DNA from 3 places in the Pontibacillus sp. ALD_SL1 genome. Region 2 is predicted to be linked to each of the others. Evidence: predicted binding sites of a transcription regulator. Region 2 holds the regulator's gene; each other region holds the start of a gene.
The links. Region 2 encodes LexA, which represses DNA repair genes until DNA is damaged. Its sites were predicted from a motif close to CGAACATATGTTCG; they were not measured.

Region 1: IMZ31_RS10835 (DNA polymerase IV) is a predicted target of LexA. The motif match lies at 2,048-2,061, and genes of this name have one in related genera.
Region 3: IMZ31_RS10545 (Y-family DNA polymerase) is a predicted target of LexA. The motif match lies at 1,471-1,484, and genes of this name have one in related genera.

What each region holds. Positions count from the first base shown of each region.
Region 1 covers NZ_CP062974.1:2,141,300-2,144,586, forward strand. The annotation lists gene IMZ31_RS10830 (ABC transporter ATP-binding protein) at 1-504, opposite strand, end outside; gene IMZ31_RS10835 (DNA polymerase IV) at 754-2,025, opposite strand; gene IMZ31_RS10840 (hypothetical protein) at 2,242-2,469, opposite strand; gene IMZ31_RS10845 (hypothetical protein) at 2,494-3,072, opposite strand.
Region 2 covers NZ_CP062974.1:1,792,767-1,796,053, forward strand. The annotation lists gene glnA (type I glutamate--ammonia ligase) at 1-804, shown strand, start outside; gene lexA (transcriptional repressor LexA) at 1,022-1,651, opposite strand; gene IMZ31_RS09000 (YneB family resolvase-like protein) at 1,957-2,607, shown strand; gene IMZ31_RS09005 (DUF896 domain-containing protein) at 2,700-2,933, shown strand.
Region 3 covers NZ_CP062974.1:2,080,013-2,083,299, reverse strand. The annotation lists gene IMZ31_RS10555 (MBL fold metallo-hydrolase) at 1-446, shown strand, start outside; gene IMZ31_RS10550 (SDR family NAD(P)-dependent oxidoreductase) at 456-1,247, shown strand; gene IMZ31_RS10545 (Y-family DNA polymerase) at 1,507-2,778, shown strand; gene IMZ31_RS10540 (HPr family phosphocarrier protein) at 2,902-3,147, opposite strand.

The sequences.
Region 1 (3,287 bases), 350 kb from region 2:
TAATGCTCCAGTTGGTTCATCACAAAGGAGAACGCGAGGGTTTTTTATAAGGGCTCGCGCGATTGCAACGCGCTGTTGTTCTCCCCCACTTAATTGATAGGGGAACTTATCCTTTTTGTCCCACATGCCAACCTTCTCTAAAGTGTCTTTCATCTTGAGAGGATTTTGGCTTAACTCTCTCCCTACTTCTATGTTTTCTTCAACTGTTAATGTTGGCATAAGATTGTACTGTTGAAAGATGAAGCCAAGGGAGTGCCTTCTATATTCTGTTAGTTCCTTATCTTTCATTTTCGTCAATTTAAAATCATGAACTGTAATTTCCCCTTCATCATGGCGGTCAATGCCCCCAATTACATTGAGCAATGTAGATTTACCAGAACCTGATGGTCCGAGTATAGCCACGATTTGTTTGTCAGGAATTTCAATAGACGCATTCTTTAACGCATGAACGGTTACTTCACCACTTTGATAAATCTTATTCACATTTGATAGCACGATACTCATACGCTCATCTCCAATTCAAAATTTGAAATATAAACATAAAATCATTTCATTTCTACTTCTGAATTCATCTTACCTCAGTATATGAAAGAAGACAATATTTTTTGAACTAAATAAATCATTTTACTTCAAAACCTTTATCCCTTTACCTATTTAAAGCAAAAAAGCGTGCCAGACACCCTTTAACCAAGTAAAGGGTGTCTGGCACGCTTTCTTACTGTGAAGCAATAAAAAACAAACTAGCGATGTGAGCTAGTTTGTTCTATCGTCAGTTCGGTTTATTTTTTTGAAGTCGTCAAGAAAGTCCTTTTGAAAGCTTGTTGTGGGGGTTGCGTTTGGTTTGGCTTTTAATTTCTTAAATGGATTGGAACCATATTTATCAGTGAGTTCTCCGATAGCAGAATACAATTTTTCGTTTTTCGCTTCATTCTCATATGTGAATAAGTCAAGTTGCATGATCGCATCTTGTTTTTCACTAAGGTCTTGCGCTGTGACGCCCATAAGTCTTATAGGCTCACCGTTCCAATGGTCCTCCCATAGCTTCATTGCATATTGATAGATCTCTTCCACTTTGCTTATATATTCAGGTAGTTGTTTACTCCTTGTTATCGTCTTTCGATCATGATAGCGAATCATTAACTGAATGTTCCTTGAAACAACTTCTTTATTCTCCATCCGGTCTGCTACTTTTTGAGATAACTGTCGCAGTAATTTCGTAATCTCATTATCATCCGTTGTGTCGTGGGGCAATGTTTGAGAGTTGCCAATACTTTTGAACTCACTCACTGCATCCGGGTCAACTAGACGATCGTCAATTCCGTTCGCACGATTTTGCAGGCGTTCTCCGTTAATCCCGAGCTTCCCTTTTAAAGCATAAACATCAGCTTTAGCTAAGTCTTCTATTGTTTCAATATGACTGGCATTTAATTTCTCAGCCGTTTTCTCTCCAACACCGTACATCTCCCGGACTGGCATTGGCCACAATTTACTAGGGATATCACGCTTCCTAAGTACAGTTATTCCCATTGGCTTTTTCATATCAGAAGCCATCTTGGCAAGGAACTTGTTTGGAGCAATTCCTATTGAACAAGGAAGTTCAAGCTGTTCCATAACGGTATCTTGAATCCACTTCGCAATTTCGAGAGGGGTGCCCTGATCAGCACAATCTGTTATATCCATATAACCCTCATCAATCGAAACAGGCTGTACAAGAGGTGTGACTTGGGAAAGAACAGAGAACATTTCCCTTGATGCTTTACGATAACGTTCAAAATTTGGACGCATAACAATCATATTGGGACAAAGTCGTCTTGCTTGCCACAAAGGCATCGTCGTCTTCACACCTTTATCCCGAGCTTCGTAACTTGCGGTAACTACAATTCCCTTCCGTTCTTCAGGGTTTCCTGCAATTGCAAGAGGTTTCCCTTTTAATTCAGGGTTGTAAGCCATCTCAACAGATGCATAAAAACTATTCATATCCACATGAAAAATGACTCTTCCATTCTTCGGGTACCACTTCGACAAAACCAGAACACCTCCTCTCTAACGAACATTCGTTCTACACTTATTGTAACATATTTACCTCTCTTCCGCTTTCCCATCAAGCTTTTTAATACAGTAAAGAATAAACGCGTGCCAGACACCCTTCACCATAGTAAAGGGTGTCTGGCACGATCTGCCTTAGTAAAGCAATGAAACAGAAAAAAACCCTTCCAACTATAGGGAGCTTGGTTCTCCTCTCTACAGGTTGGAAGGATTTTCTTCCCCTTCGTTTGAACAAGCAGCTTGATTTTCTTTATTTATACAAGAACCCAGCGTGTTCGCTGTTCTTGCGGCTGCTCGATTGTAAATCATATCAAACTTACTTTTCGCAAGCCTGCGCTTCGCAATGGATTCAAAAGGATTTTGTAGTACCTTTAAATATGATTCCAGTTGCTCTCTCTCTTCTTGAGTTAATCGGACTTTCATAACAAACCTCTTTCCGTGGAGTATTTATGGTTCCTTTGTTGCCGCAATTTCATCGGAAGAGTCTTTCTTACGGTACACATGCGGACTTCGGTCCTCTTCTGAACAGGCTAATTTTTGTTCATAATCAATACAAGCATTTTCAAGAGATTCTTTTTGATACTTTTGAATGTACGATAACCCTGCGTAACCTGCAAGTAACGACGTCACAATAATGGATAGCTGATTTTCAGTCCCTGTCAATGTCACAGTGCTCTTTGCAATAATACCAGCGCCGACTCCAATAATTAGATCTCCTATTACGCCTAGCTCAAACAAGATTGGGTCGGTATTCTTATTATCTCCGTACCGAATTCCTACTAAAAATAATAGGAAGCTAACACACGCATTTGCAATCGTAACGATCAGCATTAGCGCCTTGATCAATCCCCGATGGGAAGAACGGCTCCACTCCTCAAACCCCTTGAACTTGAAATCAATGCTTACGATTGGAAGTAAAATACAAGCATTTCTCTTATAATGACCAATCAAAGCCCCCACTAAGCTTACTAAAATCGCCAACTTAAAGATGTCCCACAGCTCGACTAATGAATAAACCTGATCCATATCATCACCCTTCTCTATAGTATTAACCTAATGATACTACTAATGTTAGAATTTTCAATCTTTTTCATGATAATTGAATCCATAGCATTATAGGTTGTCACATTTCAATAGGTAAAAAGGCTATTTTAAACACGAACGCATGTACCTTTAGACATAGCCTTTATACCCCCTTTAGTTATATACACCCATTTTTTGTAATATCCAAAAAAGGAGAA
Region 2 (3,287 bases):
GAGATGGGCTTTGAAATTGAAGCATCTCATCACGAGGTAGCTCCTGGCCAACACGAGATTGATTTCAAATATGCAGATGCTCTAAAACATTGCGATGACATTCAAACATTCAAACTGGTAGTAAAAACGATTGCTCGTAAACATGGTTTACACGCGACGTTTATGCCTAAGCCGCTTTTCGGTGTTAATGGTTCAGGAATGCACTGTAATATGTCCTTGTTTAAAGATGGAGGTAATTCCTTCTTCGACGAAAAAGGCGATCAGCAATTAAGTGCGACAGCTTATCAGTTTATCGCTGGTATTGTGAAGCATGCAACGAATTTTACAGCGGTTACGAACCCAACGGTCAACTCTTATAAGCGTTTAGTACCTGGGTATGAAGCACCTTGTTATGTAGCATGGTCCGGTCAGAACCGTAGCCCCCTAATTCGTATCCCTGCTTCTCGTGGGATTAGTACGCGTATTGAGGTGCGTAGTGTAGACCCTTCTGCTAACCCGTATTTAGCTATGGCTGTTCTATTAGCTGCTGGACTTGATGGTGTAGAAAACGGATTGAAAGCTCCAACTCCAGTAGATCGCAACATTTACGTTATGGATAAAGAAGAGCGCGTCAAACACGGGGTTCAAGACCTTCCAGCAACGCTTTCTGATGCATTAGAACTACTTAAAAAAGACGAAACAATGGTTAAAGCCCTAGGCGAACATCTATTTGAACATTTCATTGAAGCGAAAGAAATTGAATGGGATATGTTCCGTACGCAGGTTCACCCATGGGAGCGCGAACAGTATTTATCAACTTACTAAGATTGAAAACCCTCGATGCCATTGGTGTTGAGGGTTTTTATGTGTGCATTATTTTAATTAGTGATGGTAATCAGGTTTCTATGTTTACTAGAAGTTGGACGTTAACATATTACAAAACAAATAAACTTTTGCTCATAAAAAAGCATCGAATTATACTTCGATGCTTTTTATAATTATGATTTTAAAGTGAGGTTGGAGAGAGCAATCATAATTAATATTAGTGGATATGGCGATACAACCCTACTACTTTACCAAGTATACTTACATTTTGCACAATGATCGGGTCCATCGTTGCATTTTCTGGCTGTAGTCGAATATGGGTCGACTCTTTGAAGAAACGCTTAACGGTTGCCTCGTCATCTTCTGTCATAGCGACTACGATATCTCCGTTTTGAGCGGTTTGCTGGCGGCGAACAATAACCATATCTCCGTCTAAGATCCCTGCCTCAATCATACTTTCTCCTTGAACAACCAAAACAAATATATCGTCATCTTGAGCTGCAAGTGTATCTGGAAGAGGTACATACTCCTCAATATTCTCAATAGCTGTAATAGGCATACCTGCTGTTACTTTACCAATGACAGGAGCATAAGTTGCTTCTCCTTTAGGGATAGTTGTTATTGACTCCTCCTCTAATTCTAGCACTTCAATTGCTCTAGGTTTAGTAGGGTCTCTACGAATGTATCCTTTTTTCTCTAACCTGGATAAATGCCCGTGTACCGTTGAACTAGAGGCAAGCCCTACAGCTTCTCCTATTTCTCTTACGGATGGTGGGTACCCTTTCTCTAGTACACGGTTTTTTATGAAATCTAAAATTGCTTCCTGCCTTTTTGATAGTTTCGTCATATTTTCTACACCTCGTACATATCATTTATTACCGTCATTATACCATGGTAGGAAAGGTTATACAAACATTCGTTCGTAAAAAGAGTTGACAAGAACGGATGTTCGTATATAATATGAACTAGACACGAACAAAAGTTCTTATTTTTCTGGAGGCGATCAATATGTTTCAAAATCTATCAAAACTAGACGTAGTGTATTTCTTGCTATTTGCAGGCAGTTTAGCCTTTATGTATATTGGATTGCTTTCAAGTTAATCTTTACGGAATGAGGCATATCCTTATATGATAGAGAAAAAAGGAGATTATATGAAAGCTATCATCTATTGTCGCGTCAGCACAGAAAAAGAAGCACAAGTCTCATCATTAAAACGTCAACGAATTGAACTAGAAGAACTAGCGGCTGAACACCAATTTGAAATTTATAAAATTATAGAAGAACAGGCAAGTGGATATGAAATTGAAAGAGACGGCATCCTAGAAGTATTAGAATTACTTTCTAACAACGAAGCGGATTTATTACTCATTCAAGATGAAACAAGGCTTGGTCGGGGGAATACGAAAATTGCCTTGTTTCATCAACTGACAAAACTCGGAGTACCTGTTTATTCTGTTTCTCATCAAGGAGAGCTCACTTTGTCAGAATCAGATTCAATGGTGTTGCAAATTGTGGGGATTGTAGAAGAGTATCAGAGGAAAATACATAATATAAAGATCAAGCGGGGTATGAAGCGCGCTGTAGAAAATGGTTATAATCCAGCTCAAAATCTCTCTAACCAGCATTTAGCACAGGGACGAGAAAGAAAGGAATTCCCAATTGAAGAGGCTGTTCGATTACGTCAAAACAATTTGACGTTCGATGAAATAGCAGCGACTCTGAGAGGGATGGGGTTTAATGTATCCAAAGCAACCGTCCATAGAAGGTACAAAGAATTCGTTTCACTTGAAAACAACGCCTAAACGCGTTACGATATAAGAAGTAGAAAGGCAAGCATCCTAATTTGGACCCTTGCCTTTTTTACTTGGAGTTTAACAAGTAAAGGAGCATGTAAATGATTTCTCAAGATAAATTAAATCGAATTAACGAGCTATCTCATAAATCGAAACAACAAGGTCTTTCCATGACTGAACAAAAAGAACAACAAAAACTACGCCAAGAATATCTAAAAAACTTTCGTAATTCTTTCAAGAGCCAGTTAAAAGGTATGAAAGTTGTTGATCCTGAAGGAAATGACGTAACACCAGAGAAATTAAAAGAAGAACAAGCACGAAATAAAAAGCATTAATCCAAACACACGAATATCCTTCGTGTGTTTTTTTGTTTCCCTTTGTTAAAGGTTAAAGATGTTATTTTTTGTAAAAGGTTTATTCAAGGATAAGGCACTAAGCTTGAAGACTTGAAGCTGAGAGAATGTTTCCATTAGCTTTAGTTCAGTGTGGGGTGGGCTCTGAAGTCGAGTTTTCTTCGAACGATCCCAAACACTCATAAACGCAACGGCCCGAGCCTTTCAACAAAGTCTTTATTCTACTGTGCAAGAAAGAAGTGGCTGAGGGGGAATTCCAAATCATAAAACCGTTCTATGCATAAGAAAGGCTTTATACTCACAATTTAAACTAGTCAAGAAAAAGAATTTTCGACT
Region 3 (3,287 bases), 290 kb from region 2:
CGTTTTACCGGTCTGCTGATCAGTCCATGATATCTGGGGACCACTTGCTTTACCACATCTCATCTAACCCTTTGTTAGAGCCACCTAGGAAGCCTGGGGGAGAACGACCTCGACCGCTTGTCACGTATCAAAAGACACTTGAAAGATGTCTACATATGGATATTGGGGAAGTGTATCCTGGTCATGGTCCAATTTTCGCTAACCCTCAGGAGCTTATTAAAGAGCGTTTAAATAAGCAACAGCACCGTTCTAATAAGGTCTATCACATGCTAGAAGGAGGTCCTCTTACTCCATTTCAAGTATGTAAACAGTTATTTCCAAAGCATATTAAGAAACAATTTGGTTTAACAATGTCTGAAACTGTAGGGCAACTTGATCTCCTGGAAGAAGGGGGGCTTGTTCGTGTACACTTAGAAGATGGAGTCTATTATTATGAAGCAAAATAGGTGATGCATGTGACAAACACGCTAAACAGCAAGAAAGTTATTATTACTGGCGCCTCAAGTGGAATAGGAGAACGTCTAGCTTGGCATGTGGCTAAACAGGGAGGAGTTCCTATTTTACTAGCGCGCCGCGGAGAACGTTTAAAGCAAATGATCGAACAAATAGAAAAGGATACAGGAGTCATGGGGTATGCTGATTCATGTGATTTATCGGACCAAGCAGATATTGATAGAGCATTTCAAGCGATAAAGGAAACAATAGGAAGTGTAGATGCATTAATTAACAATGCTGGATTTGGTATTTTTGAATCTGTGGAGATGACAGAGCTTGATCAATACGAATCAATGTTTCAAGTTAATGTGCTTGGTCTGATTCAATGCGTAAAAGCAATACTTCCTTCTTTCATTGCTCACGGAGGTCATATTGTAAATATCGCTTCCCAGGCCGGAAAGATGTCCACTCCTAAAGCATCAGGATATGCAGCCTCAAAGCATGCGGTGTTAGGGTTTACGAACGCTTTACGCTTGGAAGTAAAGTCTAAAGGGGTTTATGTAACAGGAGTAAACCTCGGCCCCGTGCGTACCAACTTCTTCGACCAAGCAGACCCTGAAGGAAACTATCAAAAATCTGTAGAACGATTTATGTTAGACCCGGACACCGTAGCGCACAAAGTAGTTAAGCACTTATTTACCTCTAAACGAGAAATCAACCTTCCCTCATGGATGGAAGCGGGCTCTAAGCTTTATCAACTCATGCCGGGCCTGACAGAGAAGCTCATGCGCAAACAATTCGAGAAGAAATAAAATCCTCACATCATGTGAGGATTTTTTATTGAGTGAACTGTGTCTGTGGGGTGATCAAGAAAACGGCGGGATTGTTGAAGAGGATAGAATGTTTCTGTTTGCTTTAATTGAGTGTAAGGTGGGCCTGGGTAACCACTCGCTTTCCTGAGGATGTCGAAAAAAGGAAAACATCACCACTTGAAAAAGAGAACAAACATTCGCATAATAAGGGTGACAGATAATGCGAACAAACATTCGTTTCGTGGTAGGAGGGTATCGTATGAATGCGGTGATTGATTATCAATCATTTCCAAAGCGTAGTATTTTGTGTGTTGATATGAAGAGTTTCTATGCCAGTTGTGCGGCTATTATGAAAGGTTTAGATCCGATGAAAACACACCTGGCTGTGGTGGCTGATTTGAAACGGCCGGGGAGTGTGGTGCTTGCGGCTTCTCCAGCTCTAAAAAAAGACTTTGGTATTAAAACAGGAAGTCGGTTATTTGAAATTCCAGATGATCCACGAATCCATTTAGTCTCTGCTCAGATGAGGCTTTATTTGCATATCTCTACAGAAATTACACGACTTTTTAATCGATATGTACCAAAAGAAGCCATTCATACGTACAGTGTGGACGAAAGTTTTTTAGACGTAACGGGAACGGAGCGGTTGTGGGGGGATGCTAAAGAAGTAGCTCGAATGATTCAAAAAGAGTTATTCGAAACGTTCCACCTTCAGTGTGCGATCGGTATTGGCCCAAACATGCTTCTTTCAAAGCTATGCCTGGATTTAGAAGCGAAGAAAACGGGAGTAGCTCATTGGGGATATGAAGATGTAAAGAAAAAGCTGTGGCCTGTCTCTCCTTTAAGTGAAATGTGGGGGATTGGATCTCGGATGGAGAAGCGACTCAATCGATTAGGGATTACAACTGTCGGGCAGCTTGCTACCTTTCCTCTAGAGCAACTTGAGAAACGGTTTGGTGTAATGGGAAATCAACTTTATTATCACGCCAACGGGGTAGATCTCTCTGAGCTTGGGGCACCGATTATGCAGGGGCAGATCAGCTTCGGGAAAAGTCAAATTCTCATGAGAGATTACCCAGATCCGAAAGAAGTGCGTTACGTAATCTTAGAAATGTGTGAAGAAGTAGCAAAGAGAGCACGTGCTTACCGTAAAGCCGGTCGAACAATTAGTCTTGGACTCGGATATAGTAAAGATGAAGGGGGTGGAGGATTTCATCGTTCAAAATCCATCACCTCTCCTACCAATATTACGACGGAAATGTATGATGTGTGTATGCAGCTGTTTGACGAGTTTTATTCCCATCAGACAGTCCGGAAAATTTCTATAAGTCTTTCGAATATTACAGAAGATGAAGCCATGCAGCTTAGTTTATTTGAGCAAGATCGTGATAAAAAGAGGGATCTTGGTTACGTTATGGATGAAATTCGGAACAAATATGGTAACGATGCTCTCTTACGAGCAGTTTCCTACACCGAGGCTGGAACTGCAAAGCATCGTAGTAAGCTTGTAGGAGGACACTATGCAGAATAAGAAAGGGGTTGTTGTGAGTATTCGGGGCAATACGACTGTTATGAATTAAAATTAAGAAGTCGCTCCAAAAAAGAGCGCTAAATATAGATTTTTGTACTCTTCTTTGGGCGACTTTGTTTTTAATTATGCTTCCTTAAATAAGTCTTTTTCAATAAGAGATCGTTTAATCGCTTCTTCATTAGTTCCTTGAATATCGAGTTCAACTGTTTGGCCTGGCTGTAAGGATACGGCTAATACCCCAAGAAGACTTTTAGCATCCACTACCCAATGATCTTTTTTTAGTAGTACTGTATCTTCGTACTCACTCATGGTATTTACAAAAAGACTTGCTGACTCTGCAAAGATTGGTTTTTGCACTTGCAATATCATCTTTATCTCCTCCTGAAATTTTTTTCTGTTTTCCTTATCATAATTATGTGTTTAATAGGCTATACCCTTCTTTCGGGAAGAAATATTCGTATTTTGTACAGTACGCACAAAATTTAACTCGAGGATATAGGCGATTTATA